Regions from separate parts of the Parabacteroides sp. AF48-14 genome, predicted to be linked through region 2. Evidence: riboswitches for the same ligand, from Rfam matches in the RefSeq annotation. Region 2 holds a riboswitch; the other holds the start of a gene.
What was found. Region 2 has a riboswitch for thiamine pyrophosphate ahead of DW083_RS04720 (TonB-dependent receptor). Riboswitches for the same ligand answer to the same signal wherever they lie in the genome.
Positions count from the first base shown of each region.

Region 1: linked by a shared signal. The riboswitch ahead of thiD (bifunctional hydroxymethylpyrimidine kinase/phosphomethylpyrimidine kinase) and the one ahead of DW083_RS04720 (TonB-dependent receptor) in region 2 are both predicted to bind thiamine pyrophosphate.

Region 1 covers NZ_QUDI01000046.1:2,466-6,595, forward strand. Annotated here, with positions in the region: gene DW083_RS18090 (thiamine phosphate synthase) at 1-130, opposite strand, end outside; gene DW083_RS18095 (thiamine phosphate synthase) at 121-720, opposite strand; gene thiD (bifunctional hydroxymethylpyrimidine kinase/phosphomethylpyrimidine kinase) at 717-1,556, opposite strand; TPP riboswitch at 1,577-1,673, opposite strand; gene DW083_RS18105 (DUF5686 and carboxypeptidase-like regulatory domain-containing protein) at 1,804-4,130, shown strand, end outside.
Region 2 covers NZ_QUDI01000007.1:33,488-52,432, forward strand. Annotated here, with positions in the region: gene DW083_RS04720 (TonB-dependent receptor) at 1-1,475, opposite strand, end outside; TPP riboswitch at 1,557-1,658, opposite strand; gene rimP (ribosome assembly cofactor RimP) at 1,827-2,294, shown strand; gene nusA (transcription termination factor NusA) at 2,301-3,599, shown strand; gene infB (translation initiation factor IF-2) at 3,620-6,583, shown strand; gene DW083_RS04740 (CvpA family protein) at 6,586-7,077, shown strand; gene sufB (Fe-S cluster assembly protein SufB) at 7,107-8,552, shown strand; gene sufC (Fe-S cluster assembly ATPase SufC) at 8,590-9,342, shown strand; gene DW083_RS04755 (GxxExxY protein) at 9,416-9,838, shown strand; gene sufD (Fe-S cluster assembly protein SufD) at 9,898-11,241, shown strand; gene DW083_RS04765 (VOC family protein) at 11,251-11,631, shown strand; gene DW083_RS04770 (RNA polymerase sigma-70 factor) at 11,633-12,199, opposite strand; gene DW083_RS04775 (Gfo/Idh/MocA family protein) at 12,265-13,347, opposite strand; partial or broken gene DW083_RS04780 (GH92 family glycosyl hydrolase) at 13,359-15,643, opposite strand; gene DW083_RS04785 (RagB/SusD family nutrient uptake outer membrane protein) at 15,772-17,256, opposite strand; gene DW083_RS04790 (TonB-dependent receptor) at 17,271-18,945, opposite strand, start outside.

The sequences.
Region 1 (4,130 bases), on a different contig from region 2:
CCATCTTGATCTCATCCAGCTCTGTATATTTGTTTGTACGATGCGTGATGAACATAAGTCGGTTTTGGCCGGTGAAACAAGCATACCGGCCTCTGCCGGCGCAGCTCTCTAAATAATTGTCTAATTCCATGCTTGTAGTTTTTTATATTGTGTGATAATAATATCCAGTTTGTCTGTCGACGGACGCTCTCCCCAAAGCGCGCCCAACACGGCCGCTCCTCCGAAACGGAAAGGGCGGAGCAACGGGAGAGTGGCAAGGTCTATGCCGCCAAGGGCAAAAACCTTTTCGTTAATGATTCCGGCATCGGAGGCCTGTTGTAAGGTTTCCATTGCAAAACCGCTTCCGTATCCTTCTTTCGAGATGCTCCGGAAGATAGGGCTCAGGAACAGATAGTCGAGCGACTGGTAGTGTCGGATTTCCTCGATGGAATGGCAGGAACGGCTGACCGTCCCCTTGAAGCCGGATGGCGCCAGGCTGTTGCGCCGGTTCAGGTGCACGCCTCCCAAGCCGTAATCTGTTGCCAGCGAAAAGCAGTCGTGGAGCACGATTTTCGGATAGTGGACGGCCGGTATTTTATCCAGCAGCCGGCGCAGTTCGTCAATCTTTCCTTCCGGCTTACGCAAGTGGAGAGATTGCATTCCTTCTTCAAAAAGCCGGGTGAGAATGATGTTTTCTCCCGGAAAGAAGCCCGGTGTCGTGATTACAATCAGCTTTTTCATGCTTTTATTTTTATCAACGGAACGGGAGCGAACAGATGGTTCATAGGCCCATGCCCGTGTCCGGTCTGCACGTCGGCACCGGCCTCAAGGGCGGCTGTTACATATTCTTTTGCCAACCTTACGGCATCCGGCAATTCTTTACCCAAAGCCATATAAGCGGCAATTGCGGAAGACAGTGTGCATCCTGTGCCATGCGTGTTTTGTGTCTGAACAGCCGGGACAACCAGTCGGAGAGGGGCCGCATCCTTCGTGAACAGGATATCGGCCCTTTCGCTTCCTTCCAGGTGGCCGCCTTTCATCAGGACGGCACGGCATCCCCGGGCTAAAAGCTCTTGAGCGGCTTTTTCCATCTCTTCTTCATTCCGTATCGGCATGCCTGACAGGAAAGCAGCTTCGTCTATATTCGGAGTTACTAACATGACCTTAGGGAACAATTCGTTTACAATGACTTCGATCGTCTCGTCTTCCATCAGCTTGCTGCCGCTTGTCGAAATCATGACAGGGTCGAGAATTACTTTTGAAAGCGAAAAACGGTCGATCGCACAGGCTACAATCCCGGCAGCTTCCCGGTTATGCAACATCCCGATTTTTACGGCATCGACCGTTATATCCTCGAATACGGCATTTATCTGTCCTTCCACTATTTCCGGCGAAACAGCCTGTATCCCCCTTACACCCGTTGTATTCTGGGCGGTAATGGATGTTATTACAGAAGCTCCGAATACGCCTAATGCTGAAAATGTCTTCAGGTCCGCCTGTATTCCTGCACCGCCGCCGCTGTCTGAACCGGCAATTGTAAGTGCTACCGGATAGCGAAACATTGTGTTTGTTTTCATTTATATATAAAAAGGAGGGAAAAGCCTTGTCTGTTTTTTCCTACGGCGGCATTACCCGCATCAGGTTCACAGGTATAATCTCAGCCCGTTTACAGTATGGCACCCCTTTCAACAGGCAAAGGTAGAAAGAATTTTTTTCAATTGGAAGATTATGTGCACGTTTTGGAACACTCTGTAAAAATAAACTGTTATACTTTTGCAGCGTTTAATTAGGGATAAAGTAGAAATCTAAGGATAGAAAATTGTGATGGGGAAAAAGATTGTTTTTTTGCTGGCATCCTTATTTGTGGTATGGATAGCAAATGGACAGAATACGATAATAAAAGGAATAGTGACCGACTCGATTACTGGGGAAGGATTACCTTATGTATCTCTTATATTCAAAGGAACGACGATAGGAACGGCAACTGACGGGGACGGGAATTTCACATTCTCTACTCCGAATGCCAACCGAACCTTGGTTGTTTCTTATCTGGGATATGATACAAAAGAAGTGGGAGTCACTCCGGGCAGGACCAATAATCTGAAAATACAATTAGCGCCGAACGGAATCGCGTTGAATGAGGTCGTTGTCAAGCCGAAAAAGGAGAAATACAGCAAAAAGGAGAATCCGGCTGTGACCTTTGTAAAACAGGTGATTGCTTCACGTGAAAGCAATGACCCTCGTAATCATGACTATTTTCAATACGATCAGTATGAGAAGATGGTCTTTGCGATGAACGATTTCCATCCTAAACCCAAAAAAGACGGAAAGCCGGGCAAGTTTGATTTCCTGGTTGATTTTGTCGATACACTCGATGTTGGCACGACTATTCTGCCGGTTTCGGAAAGGGAAAAGGTCGAAACGGTTTATTATCGCAAAGAGCCGAAGTCGGAAAAACGGGTTGTCAAAGGCAGCAAAGCATCCGGTGTGGATGAAATATTCTCCCGCGACGGTATCCAGCAGTTCCTGAACGAGGTTTTCCGGGAAGTCGATATCTTTAAAAACGATATTCCTTTGTTTCTGCAACGGTTTGTAAGCCCGCTTTCTACAATCGGACCGAACTATTACAAATATTATCTGCTCGACACGCTGGAGGTGAACGGGCGGAACTGCGTGGATCTGGGGTTTGTCCCCTTCAATTCGGAGACATTCGGTTTTACCGGGCATCTGTTTGTCACGCTCGACTCCACATTCTTTGTGCAGAAAGCGATCCTTAACGTTCCCAAAGATATCAACTTGAACTTCGTATCCGGAATGACAATCGAACAGACGTTCGAACGTACGCCGGACAGTACCCGTATCATTACGAAAGACGATATCAATGTCAATTTCAAGTTAAGCGAAAAGTCCAAAGGCATGTATGCGCGGCGCCTGAATGTTTACAGCAACCAGTCGTTTAAGGAGCCGGATGTCGAACAGGCCCAGGTGTTTAAGGAGAGTGCGCCTGTTATTACGCTGAAAGACGCTTATCGGCAGACGGATGAATTCTGGATAAGCAACCGTCCGGAAGAGGGGATTAAGAAGAATCCCAATTCCGTCGAGAAGTTGATGGCGAAATTCCGCTCCGTTCCGATCTTTTACATAACGGAACAGATCGTATCGATCCTCGTTTCCGGTTATATCCCGACGAATAAGGACCCGTTGAAAAGTAAGTTCGAGTTTGGTCCGATGAATACGGCGATCAGTGGTAATGCGATCGAAGGAGCCCGCTTCCGTGTGGGAGGAACAACGACGACGGCATTCAGTAAAAACTTGTTCTTTGACGGCTATATGGCGTATGGGACAAAAGATGAAAAGCTGAAATATGACGCTCTTGTCGAATATTCGTTCAACGACCGTAAGGAATATCGTAAGGAGTTCCCGTTGAACTCGATCCGTCTGGAATACATGTACGACATCAACCAGTTGGGACAGCAATATATGTATGCCAGCAAAGATAATATGTTCCTGGCGTGGAAACGTCAGAAAGATACGCGTGCCACTTATTTGCGGCAGGCCGAGTTGACTTACTATCATGAGCATTATAATGGTTTGGCTTATGGGGCCGTTGTCCGTAACCGCCGTGAATATGCTACCGAGTATGCTGTATTCGACCGTATTGGTCCGGATGGGATCATTACGCCTACTAAGAGTTATGACATGACGGAGTTGGAACTGAAATTCCGTTATGCAAAGGATGAGAAGTTCTATCAGACGCGTAACCTTCGTTACCCGATTACTTTCGATGCGCTGATCTTCAATTTCAGCCATGTGATGGCGAAGAAAAACCTGTTGGGGTCGTCGTACGATTACCAGCGTACGGATATCGGCATTCAGAAACGTTTCTGGTTCTCGGCTTTCGGTTATATCGATATTATAACCAAAGCGGGAAAAGTCTGGAACAAAGTACCTTATCCATTGTTGATCTTGCCGAATGCCAACCTTTCTTATACGATCCAGCCGGAGTCATATACGAATATGAACGCGATGGAGTTCATCAACGATGAATATGCATCTTGGGATTTGACGTATTACATGAACGGTAACCTGCTGAACCGTATACCGATGATAAAGAAACTGAAGTGGAGGGAAGTCTTCTGTTTCCGCGGCTT
Region 2 (18,945 bases):
GGTTCGCGGTTGGCTACGGAGAATGAGACGAAAGCATTGTGCCCGTCTTTTTGGAAATTAATACCCGCTTTGGGGTTGAAGAAGTTCCAGTATTTATTGATATTTACGTTGTCACCGGCTTTATCGTCACTTCCTTTGATTGTATAGTGGATGCCTCGGTATTGCATATCCAGGTAGCCGTTCAGGTGAGGATGGAATTGGTAGTTGGCCTTTGTGTACATATTATAGTCCAGCTTATTGCCGGTATTGCGGTAGTATTCATAATCAGGTTCGGGAAGGCTGTTCGATTGTTTTGCCCACATGACGCGGCCGAAATGGTTGCCGTCATAACGGTTGACAGCGGCTCCTACTGAGAATTGCAGGCGTTCGCCCCGGAAATTGGCACTGTAGATGGCGCCATAGAAATCATTTTCCAGCCATTTGCGGCGAACGAGATCCGTCTTGGTGATCGTATCGCCTTGGCTGTTGATATAAGGATTCAGTTTGTAGCTTTTAAACTTGGCGCCGCCTTTATAATCTTCATAGTAACCTGCTCCGTGTGTGTAATGGAGAGTCAGGTTCATGTTCCAGAGATCGCTTAAGCGCTGGCTGGCGGTCAGATGGTAGTTTTGCTGCCGATAGTTGTCCGTCTGGTTTTTGTAGTATTTGGTTACTCCGTCTTCTTTATATTCACCGCAAGGATTGTATGTGCGGTTGGAATCCAGCATATAGGACGGAACACCGGTCCATGCCTGATAGGTTTTTTCGATACTGCCGAATGTCTGGAAACGAATCAGCGTGTTGTCTCCGTAATAGGCGGCCGATGCGAAGTAGGAATGCATATTGGCATCGGCCCGATCTATGTAGCCGTCGCTTTGGATATTGGAATAACGGGCGTCGAAAACAAAATGGTCATTGAGAAGTCCGGTACCGAACTTGACTGTATTCTTGACAGTTCCGAACGAGCCGGCTGATACCGAATATTCGGCGTAGGGCTTCAGTTCCGATTTTTGTGTCTGCATAGAGACAGTTGCACCGAATGCGGCAGCCCCATTGGTAGAAGTCCCGGCGCCGCGCTGTATCTGGATATTGTCAACCGAAGAGGCGAAATCGGGCATATTCACCCAGAAGACGGTATGCGACTCCGAGTCGTTCACGGGTACTCCGTTGACAGTGATATTGATACGGTTGGCATCTGTTCCGCGAATGCGGAAACCGGAGTAACCGATACCCGTTCCGGCATCCGAAGTCATGATAACAGACGGTGATTGTAGGATCAGGTAGGGGATACCTTGTCCGTCGTTCCGTCGTTTCAGTTCGTCTTGTGTTAACTCGCTGTAGGCGACAGGCGTTCCTTTGGCAACTTTGGTTGCTGTTACAACAACTTCATCCAGTGATACGTCTTTGGAAATTTTCAGTGAATCGGCAGGTTCGACAGTTATTCCCTGCGCAGTCAGTACAGCCCATGATGAGGCTAAAATAAATACACTTTTCATCCTTTGTTTTTTTGATAACCTAAATAAAATAAACGAACGGTGAAAAGGAGTGTCGGAAGAAATATACCATGCAAGCCCGGAAGGCTTGGTTTTTCAATTCCCTACGCCGGCATTATCCGTACAGGTAATATGGGTATGTTCTCAGCCTATGGTATTGAACCATAAGCACCCCTTTTGAATTCGGGTACAAAGAAACGTAAAAAGAGGGAATCTTACAATATCTGATACGGATATGAAAGAAATAATAATATTTGTTTGAAAACTCATTGATTATTTGTATATTTGCGGGCGATTAAGCGAAGATGAGGAGGGGGCGGGCAGTCCCCTTCTTTTGTTCTTAACTGTATGTGTATGATTGAAAAGGACGTAATAAGTCAGTTGGTTGAAGAGAAATTAGCTTCTTCCGACAATTATTTGGTAGACGTAGTAATTAAACCGGGTAACCTGATTATCATAGAGATAGATAATGATGAGGGTGTTTGCATCGACGACTGTGTGGAGTTGAGCCGTTATGTGGAAGGTCACTTGGACCGGGATGCGGAAGACTTCGAGCTTGAAGTGGGTTCCGCCGGTATAACATCTCCGTTTAAAGTGCTTCGCCAGTATGTGAAAAATATAGGCAATGAAGTGGAAATGCTGCTTAAAAACGGTACGAAGTTGGCAGGTGTATTGAAATCGGCCGATGAAAACGGGGTAGTCGTAACTGTTGAAAAACAGGTAAAACCCGAAGGTGCCAAGCGTAAGGTGACTGTACAGGAAGACCAGTCATATACATTCGATGAAATAAAATATACAAAATACTTAATAAGATTCAAGTAAAAGATTATGGCCAAGAAAGAGGAAACAATCAGTATGATTGACACACTTGCTGAGTTCAAGGAGTTGAAGAATATAGATAAGGATACGATGATCAGCGTGTTGGAAGACTCATTCCGCAACGTGATCGCTAAAATGTTCGGTACGGATGAAAATTACGACGTAATTATCAATCCTGAGAAAGGAGACTTTGAAATCTGGAGAAACCGTACGGTTGTTGCAGATGACGAACTGGAAGACTCTAACCTTCAGCTGACATTGACTGAGGCCCGTAAGATCGACGCTGATTGCGAAGTCGGCGAAGAAGTAACCGACGAAGTGCATTTTGCAGACTTCGGACGTCGTGCCATCCTGAACCTGCGTCAGACGTTAGCTTCAAAAATACTTGAATTACAGAAAGACAGCTTATTTGCTAAATATAAAGATAAAATCGGTAACATCATTGCTGCCGATGTTTATCAGGTATGGAAGAAAGAAATCCTGTTGCTTGATGACGAGGGTAATGAGTTGCTGCTCCCGAAAACAGAACAGATCCCGACAGACTTTTACCGCAAAGGTGAGACAGTACGTGCAATCGTACAACGGGTGGATAACTACAACAACAATCCGAAGATTATTCTTTCCCGTACAGACAAATTATTCCTGCAGCGTTTGTTTGAACTCGAAGTGCCTGAAATCAATGATGGTCTGATCACTATCAAGGCAATAGCCCGTATTCCGGGAGAGAGAGCAAAAGTAGCCGTAGAGTCGTACGACGACCGTATCGATCCGGTTGGCGCCTGCGTCGGAATGAAGGGTTCCCGTATTCACGGTATCGTTCGCGAGCTGAGAAACGAGAATATCGATGTAATTAATTATACATCCAATGTATCGCTGTTTATCCAGCGTGCATTAAGCCCGGCTAAAATTTCCTCTATACGAGTGAACGAAGAAGAACATAAGGCAGAGGTTTATCTTCGTCCTGAAGAAGTTTCATTGGCTATCGGTAAGGGTGGTTTGAATATCAAACTGGCCTGTATGTTGACCGAATATGCAATTGACGTATTCCGCGATGTGGAAGGTGCAGATGAAGAAGATATCTATCTGGATGAATTCTCGGATGAAATCGATGCTTGGGTTATCGAAGCGCTGAAAAATACAGGATGCTATACTGCGAAGAGCGTGTTAGCGATGAGCCGCGACGAGATAATTGAACGTGCCGACCTCGAAGAACAGACTGTTGACGAGGTACTTGCTATCTTATCTGCCGAATTTGAAGAAGAGGTTGAAGAGAGAGAAGAAAAAGAAGAGGATGAAACTCAGGAATAAGTATTACGACAAAGTTTGATATGCCCATAAAATTAATACAAGTACAAAGGAAATTAAATGTAGGAATCAACACAGTTGTTGACTTCTTACGCAAGAAAGGGTTCGAGGTTGAGGATAACAATCCCAACACGCGAATCGGTGATGAACAGTATGCTTTGCTCGTAAAAGAGTTTGGTAAAGATTTACCGGACGGAGGGCGTGAGCGTGAGCGGGTTGTGCCCGAACGCCCTCATAAGGAAATTGCTTCTGTGAAAGAAGAAAGGAATTCGGAAATAAAGACTGTGATACCGGAAGAATTCAAGCCCAAAATTGTTACAAAGGGCCGGATCGATCTGGACAGACCGCATAAAAGAACACAGGAAGAACGACCTGAACCGGTTTCTGCTCCTGTGGAAAAGAAAGTAGAGGTGCCAGTGGAGGCTCCTGCTGCAAAAACTGCTGAAGCTCCGGCTCCGGAGGTGAAAACCCCGGAAGTAAAAGTGCCTGAGGTGAAAGTTCCGGAAGTAACACAGCAGCCAGAGGAGAAAAAAGAAGAAAAAGTTATAGTAGTGGAAAAGGAACCAGCAGAAGTGGTTAAACCGGAGCCTGTAGAGGAGCCGAAAACAGCAACCATAGAGTCAACGACCGTAAATACTGAAGAGCCGGCGGCTTCTGCCGATGGCGGGTCTGACGATGAGTTATTCCGGTTGAATACTCCGAAGTTCGAGTCTAAAATCAAGGTGACAGGGAAGATTGACCTGAATGCATTAAATCAGTCTACCCGCCCTAAGAAGAAGACTAAAGAAGAGCGGAAGAAGGAACGTGATGACAAACGTGAGAGGTTTGCCGGTAATAAACCGGGACAGTCGGGTAACGGTCCTTTCAACAAGGGACCGAAAGATGCAACAGCAAGACCCGGTGCTCCTGTCAAACCGGGCGAAGGTAATCAGGATGCAAAGAAAAAGCGTAACCGTATTAAGAAAGACCGGGTAGATGTTAACAATACACCGGGAACGAACGCGCGTCCGACACGTCCGAATCATTCGAATGACGATCGTAAACCCCGCTTGCGCAAGCCGGTGAAGGCGGAGATCAGTGAGGAAGATGTACAGAAGCAGGTAAAAGAGACACTGGCTCGCCTGACCAACAAAGGAAACAAGAATAACAAAGGTGCCAAGTACCGTCGTGACAAACGTGATGCCGTGCAGAAACGTGAGCACGAATTGATGGAACAGGAGGAAATGGAAAGCAAGATCCTGAAGCTGACGGAATTCGTTACAGCCAATGACCTTGCCAACATGATGGACGTTCCTGTAACCCAGGTTATCGCTACTTGTATGAGTATCGGTATCATGGTTTCCATCAACCAGCGACTGGATGCGGAGACTATTAATATTGTAGCTGAAGAATTCGGCTTCAAGACAGAATATGTAAGTGCCGAAGTGGTGGAAGCCATTAAGGCCGATGAAGAAGACGATAATGAAGAAGACTGGGTTGCGCGTCCGCCTATCGTAACCGTGATGGGACACGTCGACCATGGTAAAACTTCTTTATTAGATAACATCCGTAATGCAAATGTAATTGCCGGTGAGGCCGGAGGTATCACACAGCACATCGGTGCTTACAACGTGAAGCTGCAGAGCGGACGCCGTATTACATTCCTGGATACTCCGGGCCACGAGGCGTTTACCGCTATGCGTGCCCGTGGTGCCAAAGTAACGGATATCGCGATTATCATTGTGGCTGCCGACGATAATGTCATGCCGCAGACGATTGAAGCGATCAATCATGCTTCGGCTGCCAGTGTTCCTATCGTCTTTGCTATCAACAAGATCGATAAACCGCATGCCAATCCGGAAAAGATTAAGGAGGAACTGGCTAACATGAACTACCTGGTGGAAGACTGGGGTGGTAAATACCAGAGCCAGGAAATATCAGCCAAGAAGGGTATCGGTGTAGAGGAACTGTTGGAGAAAGTATTGTTGGAAGCGGATTTGCTCGACTTGAAGGCAAACCCGAAGAGGCGTGCCGTAGGTTCTATTATCGAGTCTTCCCTGGATAAGGGACGCGGATATGTTTCTACCGTATTGGTTGAAAACGGAACTTTGAAAGTGGGAGATATCGTGCTGGCCGGTACACACTTCGGTCGTGTAAAGGCTATGTTCAACGAACGTAACCAGCGTATCGAAAAGGCCGGTCCTTCCGAACCGGCTCTGATCCTGGGATTGAACGGTGCTCCACAGGCCGGTGATACATTCAACGTACTGGAAACAGATCAGGAAGCCCGCGAGATCGCCAACCGCCGTGAGCAGTTGCAGCGTGAGTTGGGCCTGCGTACGCAGAAGATGCTTACATTGGATGATATCGGCCGTCGTATTGCAGTGGGTAACTTCCAGGAATTGAACGTGATCGTGAAGGGTGACGTGGATGGTTCCGTTGAAGCTCTGTCCGACTCGTTGATCCGTCTGTCGACAGAAGAAATCCAGGTGAACGTTATTCATAAGGCTGTCGGCCAGATTTCCGAATCGGATGTCGTACTGGCTGCCGCATCAGATGCTATCATCATTGGATTCCAGGTGCGTCCGGCATTGCCTGCACGCCGAATGGCTGAAAAGGATGGCGTCGAAATCCGTCTGTACTCGATTATCTACGACGCAATCGAAGAAGTGAAGAGTGCAATGGAAGGTATGCTTTCTCCGGAAATCAAAGAAGAGATCACTGCCAATGTGGAAGTACTTCAGGTATTCAAGATCACGAAAGTGGGTACGATTGCCGGATGTATGGTACGTGAAGGTAAGATCAAACGTTCTAATAAGGTACGTGTGATTCGCGACGGTATCGTGGTTCATGCGGGAGAACTGGAATCTTTGAAGCGTTTTAAAGATGACGTGAAAGAAGTGGTTGCCGGATTGGATTGTGGTTTGAACCTTGTAAACTACAATGATATTCAGGTTGGCGATATCATCGAAGCGTACGAAGAAACAGAAATCAAGAAGACGTTATAAACATGAACTGGTTGGACATTACATTGCTATGTCTGGCAGGAATAGGATTTGTGAAAGGCCTGTTTGATGGAGTCATCAAACAGGTTGTTTCGCTTATAGCCCTATTAGTCGGAATTTTCTTCTGTACGAAAGCGGCGCTCTGGCTCAGAGGGTATATTCTGGCGTTGGGGTGGTTCCCCGAACAGGGAGTGACGGTGCTCAGTTATGTGGCGGGGTTTCTGCTGATCGTGGGCGTCGTGTTGCTGGCAGGGGAGATTCTGCACCGGGTGGTAGGGGCTACGCCGCTTAGCGTATTGAACCATCTGGCAGGAGGTGTTTTCGGACTTTGTTTTATGATGCTTTTTATCAGTCTTTTGCTAAACGGTATGGAGATGATAGACAGGGGATCGGTTTTGATTCCCCGCCAGACAAAGGTCGAATCCCGCTTTTATAATTCAGTTAAAGAGATAATCCCAACTATTTACTTCCAAAATTTGTTTTTTAAGGAAGAGTAAGCAGTTGGTTTAATAATATATAATGTATAATGGAAGATTCAAACGATATATTGAATGAGGTAACGACCGGTGATTATAAATACGGGTTTGTTACCGATATCGATACGGAGGTGATTCATCGTGGATTGGATGAGGAGACCGTTCGTATTATTTCTGCCAAGAAGAATGAACCGGAGTGGTTGCTCGAGTTCCGCTTGAAAGCCTTCCGTCATTGGCAGACGTTAGAGATGCCTACTTGGCCTCACCTCGATATTCCGGCTATCGACTATCAGGATATTATCTATTACGCTGCCCCGAAGAAGAAGGAAGGGCCGAAAAGCCTTGATGAGGTTGACCCGGAATTGATGAAGACTTTCGATAAGCTGGGCATCCCTTTGCATGAACGGGCACAACTTAGCGGAATGGCTGTCGATGCCGTAATGGATAGCGTATCTGTAAAGACGACGTTTAAGGAGACACTGGCCGAGAAAGGTATTATCTTCTGCTCCTTCAGCGAAGCTGTCCAGCATCATCCTGACCTGGTACAGAAATACTTGGGAAGCGTAGTCGGCTATCGTGATAATTTCTTTGCCGCACTGAACTCGGCTGTCTTTTCCGATGGCTCGTTTGTCTATATCCCGAAAGGGGTACGTTGCCCGATGGAATTGAGTACTTATTTCCGTATCAATGCGGCAAACACCGGACAGTTCGAACGCACGTTGATCGTAGCAGACGATGAGGCGTACGTCAGCTATCTGGAAGGTTGTACCGCCCCGATGCGTGACGAAAACCAGCTCCATGCCGCTATTGTCGAAATCGTAGCGCACGAACATGCCGAGGTGAAATATTCAACTGTCCAGAACTGGTATCCGGGCGATAAAGAAGGAAAGGGCGGTATCTATAATTTCGTAACCAAGCGCGGATTGTGCAAGGGCGAAGGAAGCAAGATTTCCTGGACACAGGTAGAAACCGGTTCCGCCATTACCTGGAAATACCCGAGTTGCATCCTGGCAGGCGATAATTCGGTTGGCGAGTTCTATTCCGTAGCCGTAACCAATAACTACCAGCAGGCGGATACCGGAACGAAGATGATCCATCTCGGACGGAATACACGCAGCACGATCGTATCGAAAGGTATTTCCGCCGGACATAGCCAGAACAGCTATCGTGGACTGGTGAAAGTATCACCCCGTGCCGAAGGTGCCCGCAACCATAGCCAGTGCGACAGCTTGTTGCTGAGTTCAACCTGTGGCGCCCATACTTTTCCGTATGCCGATATTCAGAATGAAACGGCTGTGGTGGAACATGAGGCAACGACAAGCAAGATCAGTGAGGAACAGCTGTTCTATTGCCAGCAGCGCGGTATCTCGGTGGAAGAAGCGGTCGGCCTAATCGTCAACGGATATGCCCGCGAGGTGATGAACAAGCTTCCGATGGAGTTTGCCGTAGAGGCACAGAAGTTGCTGACCATTTCTCTGGAAGGGAGCGTGGGATAAAACAATGGACAATTGTCAATTATCAATTAATAAAGCGATGTTAGAAATAAAGAACTTACATGCCAATGTCAATGGCAAAGAGATATTGAAAGGGATCAACCTTTCTGTCAAGGCGGGTGAGGTGCACGCTATTATGGGGCCGAACGGTTCCGGGAAAAGCACCTTGAGCAGTGTACTGGTCGGCAATCCGGCGTTCGAAGTAACGGAAGGGGAAGTGACCTTTAACGGGAAGAACCTGTTGGAGCTTGAACCGGAAGATCGCAGCCGTGAAGGTATTTTCCTTAGTTTCCAGTACCCGGTGGAGATTCCGGGAGTAAGCATGGTCAACTTTATGCGTGCCGCCCTGAACGAACACCGCAAATATAAAGGTTTGGAACCTGTTTCGGCTACCGATTTCCTGAAGCTGATGCGCGAAAAGCGTGCGATTGTCGAGTTGGACAATAAACTGGCAAGCCGTAGTGTGAATGAAGGTTTCTCCGGTGGTGAGAAGAAGCGTAACGAGATATTCCAGATGGCGATGCTGGAACCGAAGTTAGCTATCCTGGATGAGACGGATAGCGGATTGGATATCGATGCGCTTCGTATTGTGGCAAACGGTGTGAACCAGTTGCGTACGCCGGAAAACGCCGCTATTGTTATCACGCACTATCAGCGTTTGCTGGATTATATCAAGCCCGATGTAGTCCATGTCCTTTATAAAGGCCGTATCGTTAAAACCGCCGGTCCCGAACTGGCCCTCGAACTCGAAGAAAAAGGCTACGACTGGATCAAGACGGAATTAGGAGAGTAAGGAATTAAGATGGTATGAAGAACCAGGTTCGCGGATAACGCGGATCGGGCGGATTTTAACGGATAAGTATTTTATGAAACTACTTTGTAAAGATATAACAGATCGGGTATTATCGGCATTTTATGCAGTGTATAATGAACTTGGTTTTGGCTTTTTGGAAAGTGTTTATCAAAATGCCCTTTACAAAGAGCTTTGTAGCATGGGGTTAAGATGTGAGCCTTTAAAAGTGATAGAGGTTTATTATAAAGGAGAAGTCGTTGGTAAATATGTTGCGGATATGGTGGTTGAAGATGAAGTAATCTTGGAACTGAAAGCTTCGAGCATGCTAACGGAGGCTCATGAAATGCAATTGCAGAATTATTTGAAGGCTACTCGTGTGGAAGTAGGCTTGTTGTTAAATTTCGGAGCACGTCCGGAGTTTAGGCGAAAAGTTTTTGCTAACTGCTTGCATGAGAGATATAAACAGAGAAATCATATAAGTCATAATCCGCTATAATCCGCCCGATCCGCGTTATCCGCGTACCTGGTTCTTTTGTTACAGATAATATATATAGTATGAAAGCAGAACAACAATATATCAATCTCTTTGCACAGTGTGAGTCGATGATTTGCAAGCATGCGGCGGCGGTGATGAACTTGCCGCGTGCGGAGGCTTTGGCTGATTTTGAGCGATTAGGGTTCCCTTCGGTGAAGAGTGAAGATTATAAATATACCGATGTGGCGCAGGCTTTCGCGCCGGACTACGGGGTGAATATCAACCGCGTCGAAATCCCGGTCAATCCGTATGACGTGTTCCGTTGCGACGTTCCCAACCTGAGTACTTCGCTCTATTTTGTGGTGAACGACACTTTTTATGACAAGATGTTGCCAAAGGCACATCTGCCTGAAGGCGTTTATGCAGGAGGCATGCGGACATTCATAGAGAAGTATCCTGAAGTCGCTTCCCGCTACTACGGAAAAGCCGCTTCAAGCGGACGGGATGCTATCATCGCCCTGAATACGATGCTGGCGCAAGACGGCTTTGTGGTTTATGTACCGGAAGGAGTTGTGGTGGAACGTCCGATCCAGTTGGTGAATATCTTCCGTAGCGATGTCGACACAATGGCCAACCGCCGTATCCTCGTCATTATGGAACCCCGTTCGGAAGCCAAGTTGCTGGTGTGCGACCATAGCATCGACGATGTTAAATTCCTGGCAACGCAGGTTGTCGAGATCTTTGCCGGCGAAGGAGCCTTCTTCGATTATTACGACCTGGAAGAAAGCAGCGAGTCGACCACCCGTTTCGCTTCTGTGCATGTGAAGCAGGAAGCCGGCAGTAACGTGTTGGTAAACGGTATTACGCTGAATAACGGCCTTACCCGTAACAACTATTATATCGAACTGAACGGTGAACAGGCCGAGACGACCTTGTGCGGCATGTCCATCCTGGATAAAGAACAGCAGGTCGATACCTATAGCCATATTACACATGCCGTACCCAATTGTACCAGTAACGAATTGTTCAAAAACGTCCTGGACGACCATGCTGTCGGCGCTTTCAGCGGACGTATCCTGGTGAAGGAAGATGCGCAGAAAACGGCAGCCTATCAGACGAACCGCAATCTCTGTGCAACCCGTGAAGCCCGTATGTACAGCAAGCCGCAGTTGGAGATTTATGCCGACGATGTGAAATGTTCACATGGCATGACAACCGGTCAGCTGGATGAAAATGCTCTGTTCTATATGCAAAGTCGTGGCATTCCCCGTGATGAGGCACGTATGCTGTTGAGCGTAGCTTTCACATCGGATGTAATCGACCATGTACGTTTGGATGCATTGAAGGACCGTTTGCACAAATTGGTAGAAAAACGTTTCCGGGGAGAACTGGCCAAATGTGCCGGTTGTCGGGTTTGTAAATAAATATAATCTATGCAGCTAACACATATCGCAATCTGGACAAACGAGCTGGAACGCTCGCGTGACTTCTATGTCAAGTACTTTAGTGGGAAAAGCAATGAGAAGTATGTAAATCCGAAGAAAGGCTTTGCCTCTTATTTCGTAACATTCGAGGGCGCCTCCTCCCTTGAAATTATGCAGCGTACGGATATCACCCGGGAAAGTTCGGATGTTTTTATTGGTCTTGCCCATTTCGCCTTCTCTGTCGGATCGAAAGAAAAGGTCGATGCAATGATCGAACGGTTTCGCTCGGACGGTTTCCGAATCACGGGTGAACCGCGTACAACCGGTGACGGCTATTATGAGGGTGCCGTGATGGATCCGGATGGGAATATTGTGGAAGTGATTGCCTGACCTAATTCAGATAAGTCAGGAAAGCCAGCAGGGGAATGTAGTCTTTCAAGTTGGCGTGAAGTTTCTTCAACGCTTGAGCAATATGGTATTCCACTCCTTTGGTTGTCATATTAAGAGCTTCTGCAATTTCTTTATGCGACTTGTTTTCATAGCGGCTCATGATAAAGATACGGCGAGTCTGTTTAGGCAGGCTTGCCAGTGTTTTATTGACGATCTCCTGAGCTTCCGCCGTAAACAGTTCTTCAGGGTTACAGGCTTCAAGTGTGGAGATGCGTGTGTTTAGTTCCCATTCGGCGTGGTTTTTCAATTGCTCGCCAACATCTTCCCTGACTTGTATATGTTGCAGGTAATTGAGGCATTTGCGCTTAATGATAGTGAGTATGTAGGCCGGGATGTTGGAGTTGGCTTTTAAAGACTGGCGGTTTTCCCAGTATTGCATTAAAGCCTCTATAGTGAAATCTTCCGCTACGGCTATATCTCTCACATACATATTAGCGAAGCGGATAAACCGCCCCTGATAATCTGCAAATAATTGATTGAAAGCCTTTAAGTCTGCTGAATATTCCATACTTCCTCTATCTTAATAGATTAGCATGTAAATATAGTAAATATTAAAGGAAATGCTATATATATTTATTTCAGATAGATAATCTTTCCTGTTTTTGCCGACTCTCTTGCTGCGTCGAGAATTTCCATCACGATCAGATTGTTTTCTAATGTGGATTGCGGATCCTCCTGCGCTTTCCCCTTTACCACTGCACAGAAGTAGGAGTAAGGATTATCATAGGGGGCAGGACGGGCAGCCGGATTGAGTTGTCGGACCGGTGACTTCTCGCCTGTCCGAATCAGCAGCGTTTCCTTGTCCGGTATCTGGATATAACCGCTTTTCCCGTATATCTCGGAAGTCTTCATATTGATCGGCCAGTTCCAGGAGGCTTCGATGATGCATTGGGCTTTCGGATAGGTCAGGATAACAGTGGCCTGGTCTTCCACTTCTTCGTATTGATCCGGCTTGATGGTCTGGAAGGCGGATACGACTGATACCGGTTTCTGGTTTCCCATCAGCCAAGTCATCAGGTTAGCGCCGTAGCAACCGAAATCCATCACGGCGCCTCCACCGTTTAAGACCGGGTCTTTAATCCAGGGGATCATTTCCGGATGTGTGTTGCGTTCTACCGGACCGGTATGTCCGTCCCGGAAAATAGCTTTACGTATTTCTCCGATTTCTCCGTTTCGTATAAGTTGTGCGGCTTCCTCATGGGAGCCATACCAGGTAGTTTCGTAATTGGTCAGTAGATGTATCTGGTTCCGGGCGGCAAGATCGGCCATCTCGCGGGCCTGTTCACTGCTTGTTGCCAATGGCTTTTCAACCATGATGTGCACTTTTTTAGGAGCGAAGAACCGAACCACATCCTGGTGATAATAAGTCGCGTTGAAGCAGGCTACAGCCTCGGGATGTTGTTTGTCGTAAAGTTCCTGCATCGTGGAATATACGATATCCATGCTGAAACCGAACCGTTTGGACATGCGTTCCGCCAACTGTTTGTTCGGTTCGACAATACCGGCTATGACATAAGGTTTGTTTTTGTCATTCAAAACGCCTCCCACATGCGAGTGCGTCAGTCCGATGATTCCTAATCTGACGGGCATGTCCTGCCCGGCCTTTACCGTCAGGACGGTGAGGCAGAGCAGGAGTATATAAATTATTCTTTTCATACGTTGTTATTTTATAAACCGAGTGAAGGAGGAAGCGATTCATTGGCGGATGCCCATTCTTTGTTGGGAGTATCTCCCATGACAAACGAGAGTGTGCCTCCGTTCATAATGTCTTTATGGAGGATGTAGCTTTTGTCGTACGGTTGGCCGTTGAGAGTCGCAGACTGGATGTATATGTTCCTGTCCGATGCCCCTTTGGCTTCGATTGTGAATTTCTTTCCGTTTTCGAGGGTGATTACACTTTCTTCAAATGTCGGACTGCCGATCACGTAGTAAGGCATACCCGGGCAAACCGGATAGAAGCCGACCATGCTGAACACCAGCCAGGCAGACATCTGTCCGGCATCGTCATTACCGGAAAGTCCGTCGGGAGTCGTGAAATATTCGCGGTTGATGATGTCATGCACCCACTTCTGCGTTTTCCAAGGTTCGCCGGCATAGGCGAAAAGGTAGGCGATGTGGTGTCCCGGTTCATTGCCGTGCCAGTAGTAGTCGCCTTCGAAGAAAGTATCCAACCGATCGATGAAACGTTCTTTTCCACCCATCTGCTGCATGAGCCCGGCGATGTCTTGCGGAACATACCAAGTATAATGGTAAGGAGTGCCTTCCGTTATGAAATTGACAAAATCATAAGGGGCAAAGGGTTCAATCCAGCTTCCGTCGCATGCCGTCCACGCGCATAGCCTGTTTCGGGATCGATAACGTTGCGGTAGTTTTCCGCCCGTTTGATCAGTGCGTTATAATCGTCCGTTTTACCTAACTTCTTGGCTACTTGTGCAAGGACGAAATCGTCATAAGCATATTCCAGCGTGCGGGAAACCTGTTCGCGGCGGTGGAAAGCTTCCATAACAGGGTCTTCCAATGGGACGTAGTTATATTTCAAGTAAGATTCCATTGCCCGGCGTCCTTTTCCATCGCGGTAACTGTTGGAATCCGTATTGGCTTCAAAGGCGTTCTTGCGCATCAAGGTGTAAGCCTCTTCGTAGTCGAAGCCCGGCGCATCTTTGACGATAGCGTCTCCGATCATGGCGATACAATGGTCTCCGATCATCGCAGCCGTGTAGCTGTTCCAGGATGGGAAGATCGGCAGCCAGCCGCCTTGTTGTCCCTTCAGGACGAGCGAATGGGCCATATCGCCATTACGTGTCGGGTTCAGGATGGAGAAAAGGGGATGAACGGCACGGTATGTGTCCCATTGTGAGAAATCGCAGTAATAAGTGCCGTGGTCCATCTTCATGATTTGTTCTCCGCCGTCGAATTTCGGATAGGAACCATCCGTGTCGCTAAATGTACGCGGCAGGAAATGAGCATTGTATAGGGCAGAATAGAATTTGACTTTCTCTTCTTCGTTATTTCCTTTTACGGCAATTTGTCCCAATGCCTGGTTCCAGGTGTCGGAAGATGCCCGGCGTACTTTGTCGAAGTCCCATCCCGGTATCTCGGCGATAAGGTTCTTGCGTGCATTTTCTATGCTTGTGAAAGATGTGCCCACTCTGACCAGTGCTTTCCCTGGTTTGTCGGAAGCCAGTTTAACCCAGGCACCGACGTTGTGTTTCCGGCCTTGCGTTGACTTCTTGCCTGAGGTCACGGCTGTACTGTCCCAAACGCCGTAATCGGCGATCTCTTCATTCAGCTGAATGACGAAATGGCCGCTGAATCCGGCCTCTTTGCCGCGTCCCTGATAGATACGGTGTACGGGGTTATAGCCGGTAATTTCTTTTTTCTCCGGATCGATTTGAATAAAGGCGACACCTTCGTCGCTGTTCGGTTCGATCACGATGTAATGGTCACCGTCTTGTTGAAAGGTGAACTGCATGATACCGGCACGGGAAAGTCCGGTCAGTTCGGCATGTATGCCGTAATCTTTCAAGTCGACTGTGTAATATGAAGGGGTTGCTGTTTCTGCTGTGTGGTCGAAAGATGAGGCGCGTTTGAGCGGGTCTGTCTCGAGTTTGTTATTTAGCGGCATGATTGTGACGCTCCCGTAGTCTTGTGTACAGGAACCGTTCATCCAGTGGCTTGCCCGGAATCCTTGGATTGCATCTTGAAAATAATAGTAGGGCGGATAACATTTCTGCTCGGTAGCTTGTGTCTGTGCCACCCAGTTGGTCATACCATGGGGAACACCGACGGCCGGCATGATCTGTCCGCGTTCTTCCGTCGAGTTTTTGTCTTTTCCCTGTACGACACGGATATCCGTACCTATCAACGGGTTTACGTACTTTTCAAATTTGTTGTCTTGTTGGTTGCAAGAGAATAAACACAATGTGCTTAATAAAACTGTCCAGGTCTTCATGAGATTAGAATTGTTGATTGTGGCAAAGATAGTAAAAAAAGGGAGGTCCACCACCGTATGTTGTGGCGAGCCTCCCTTCGAGGCTGTGGCAGCGTGTCACACTATATGTGGCAAGCGTCCCTTTTTTATTAACGCGGTTCGATCCTGTAGTCGTTCTGCGTCAGTTTCGGATTCACGTCGATCTGTTTCTGAGGAATCGGACAGATGAGGTTCGTTTCGTTCAGTGCGAAACCTTTGCTTCTCATCACTTCAACAGCCCGTCCGGTACGAACGAGGTCAAACCAGCGGTGGTCTTCAAAAGCCAGTTCCACGCGGCGTTCCTGTTCTACCATCAGTTCGAATTGAGCTTTGTCGGTGGTCTGAAGGTCTACCGGAGACGTTTCGGTAGTCTGATAACCGAAACCGCGACGACGTGTCATGTTCAGATACTTGCAGGCTTCAACCGTCTTGCCATTCTGGTTCAATGCTTCGGCATACATCAGGATCACGTTTCCGTAACGGATAACCGGATAATTGTTGCTGGCATCGCCCCCCTGGTAAGGCACGTCTCTATATTTAGATACATAGCGTGATTCAACCCATTCGCCATCTTTGCGGTTGTCATGATAACCTAAAGACATGGAATAGTCACGGCGGAGGTCACCTTCTTCGTATGCATTGTAAATATCCATCTCAGGGATGTTATTTCCACCTGTACCTCCCACCTGTACGACGTTTGTACCGGAGTTTTCCGGCGCATAGTTGTTGGCGAAGTTAGAACCTTCGCCGAAACCGCCTTTCAGATACTGGATTTCGAAGATCCCCTCTTTGCTGTTATGGTTGACCGGGCTGAAAATAGCTTCATAACCATCTATGTTGAGGCTACCCGGCGTGTTTTCCAACAAGGCATACTGCCCGCTGTTAATGACCTCCGCCAGGATGGCTTCCGCTTCCGGATATTTATGGATGGTCATATAGACTTCGCCCAGCAATGCTTTAGCCGCACCTTTGGTGGCACGTCCGTCTTCGGCAGATGAATAAGAAGCCGGCAGGCCTTCGGCTGCTTCTTTCAGGTCGGCGATGATCTGGTTGTAAACATTATCTTTAGGTTCACGCAGGATATCATAAGATTCCGTGATGCTGATCTCTTTTAATACCAGGGGCACATCGCCATAAACGCGTACCAGGTTGAAATACATCAGGGCACGGATAAACTTACATTCCAGTTTGTAACGGGAAACGAGAGCTGCATCCATGTTGACGCCGTCGATACGGTCCAGCACCGTATTGGTACGGTTGATCACTTTATAGGCTTCGGCCCAGAAGTCTTTGATGACGCTGTTCTGGGTGTCGATGTAAAACTTGTCGAACTCGTTCTGGGTTGTTACAGAACCGGATAACTGGTTGCGGGTATTATCAGACGGTATTTCAGCAAAGATATACCAGTTCCCATAAATGTTACCACCCTGCAAGGATGAATAAGCCCCGTTCACAGCAGAGGTAAAATCGTCTGCCGTCTTATAGAAATCGTTTTCACTTAAGTCCGTTTTCGGATTCTGTTCCAGGAAATCGCTACAGGATGAAAAGGCAATTCCCAGCAGTGCTACTGCGATCAGATTATATTTCAGTTTCATAATTCGTCTGCTATTTAAAAGGTTACGTTAATACCTAATGTACAAGTGCGATAGAGCGGATACATACCGTAGTCCGTACCTGGAGCCGTTACATTATCTTCTTTGAAACTCGTTTCAGGGTTGTAACCGCTGTAACTTGAGATGGTGAGGAGGTTCTGCGTGGAAACATAAAAACGTGCCCGTTGCATACCGCATTTCTTCGTGAAGTTTTCCGGCAAGGTATAACCTATTGTCAGGTTGTTGATGCGGAAGAATGAACCGTTTTCAACCCAACGGGAAGAAAGGACATTATTCTGTCCGGTCGGTTGCGCGTTAGCTCTCGGAATCTTACCGTTACCCGGATTTGCTTCAGACTGCCAGCGTCCCATCATTTCGGTTAACTGGTTCTGGTTACCTTCGCCCTGTGTGTAGAAGCGGCGGCCCAGGTGCAAAACTTCGCTACCTACGACACCCTGCAAAGACAGGCTGGCATCAAAGTTCTTGAATGTAAAGGTGTTTGTCATACCCCAAGTGAAGTCCGGCATGTTGTTACCAATAATCGTACGGTCATCTGCATCGATCTTCTTATCTCCGTTGACATCTTCGAACATAACGTCACCCACATGTGTATCGGCAAAGTGAGGATAGGCATCCAGTTCAGCCTGTGTTTTGAAGATACCGATCATCTTGTATCCATAGAACGAACCGATCGGTTCGCCAATCATGGTGATATGGCTGGTACCGGCACCACCATCGCTGAAGATCGGGTCTCCCGTCGGGCCTAAAGCCAGTACTTCGTTTCGGTTTACTGAGATATTGGCTGTCGCATCCCATGAGAAGTCCTTACTGCGGAAAGGTACTCCGTTCAGTGTGATTTCCAAACCTTTATTACTCATCTTACCGATATTTTGCATGGCATTGCTGAAACCTGTGATGGTCGGGATGTCTACATTCATCAATAAGTCTGTCGTTTTGCGATAGTAGAGGTCGAGAGACAAAGACAAGCGGCTGTCCAAGACAGAAATTTCGAAACCTAAGTCGGTCTGGTGTGTCTTTTCCCAAGTCAGGTCTGCATTCGAGAAGCTTTTTTGTGCTGCGCCATTCACTACGTTTCCGGTACCTGTACCCAATACATAGTTTGCATTTTCCATGATACCGATTGCTGAATAGTCACCGATGTTGTTATTACCTGTAATACCATAGCTGGCACGGATTTTCATGTCGGACAACCATTTTACGTCTTTTAGGAAGTCTTCCTGAGACAAACGCCAAGCAACGGACCCTGAAGGGAAGTAACCATAGCGGTTATTCTTACCGAAACGAGATGAACCGTCGGCACGAATCGATCCGGTCAGATAATACCGGTTATTGAACCGATAGTTTACGCGAGCCAGGTAAGAAAGCAATGTCCAGGTATTCCGTTCCGATTTGCTACTTTTTACTTTCGCATTATTGATCGTCTGGATCATGTCGTTCGGGAAATCGGACCCCGTTGCTTCCGTATAGCGGTAGATATTCTTTTGGGCTGTGAAACCGGCAACGGCATCCAGTTCGTGTTTGTCCCAGGAACCGAAGTAGCTGACCGTGTTTTCGTTCAACCAGTTGATGGTCTCAGCCGATTTTTCGGTTGCTTTTCTTTCTGTAGAAGGAAGAGGCGCCACGTTACCATTGTTAGGAATCGTCGACGGACGGAAATATTCACTCCGGTAC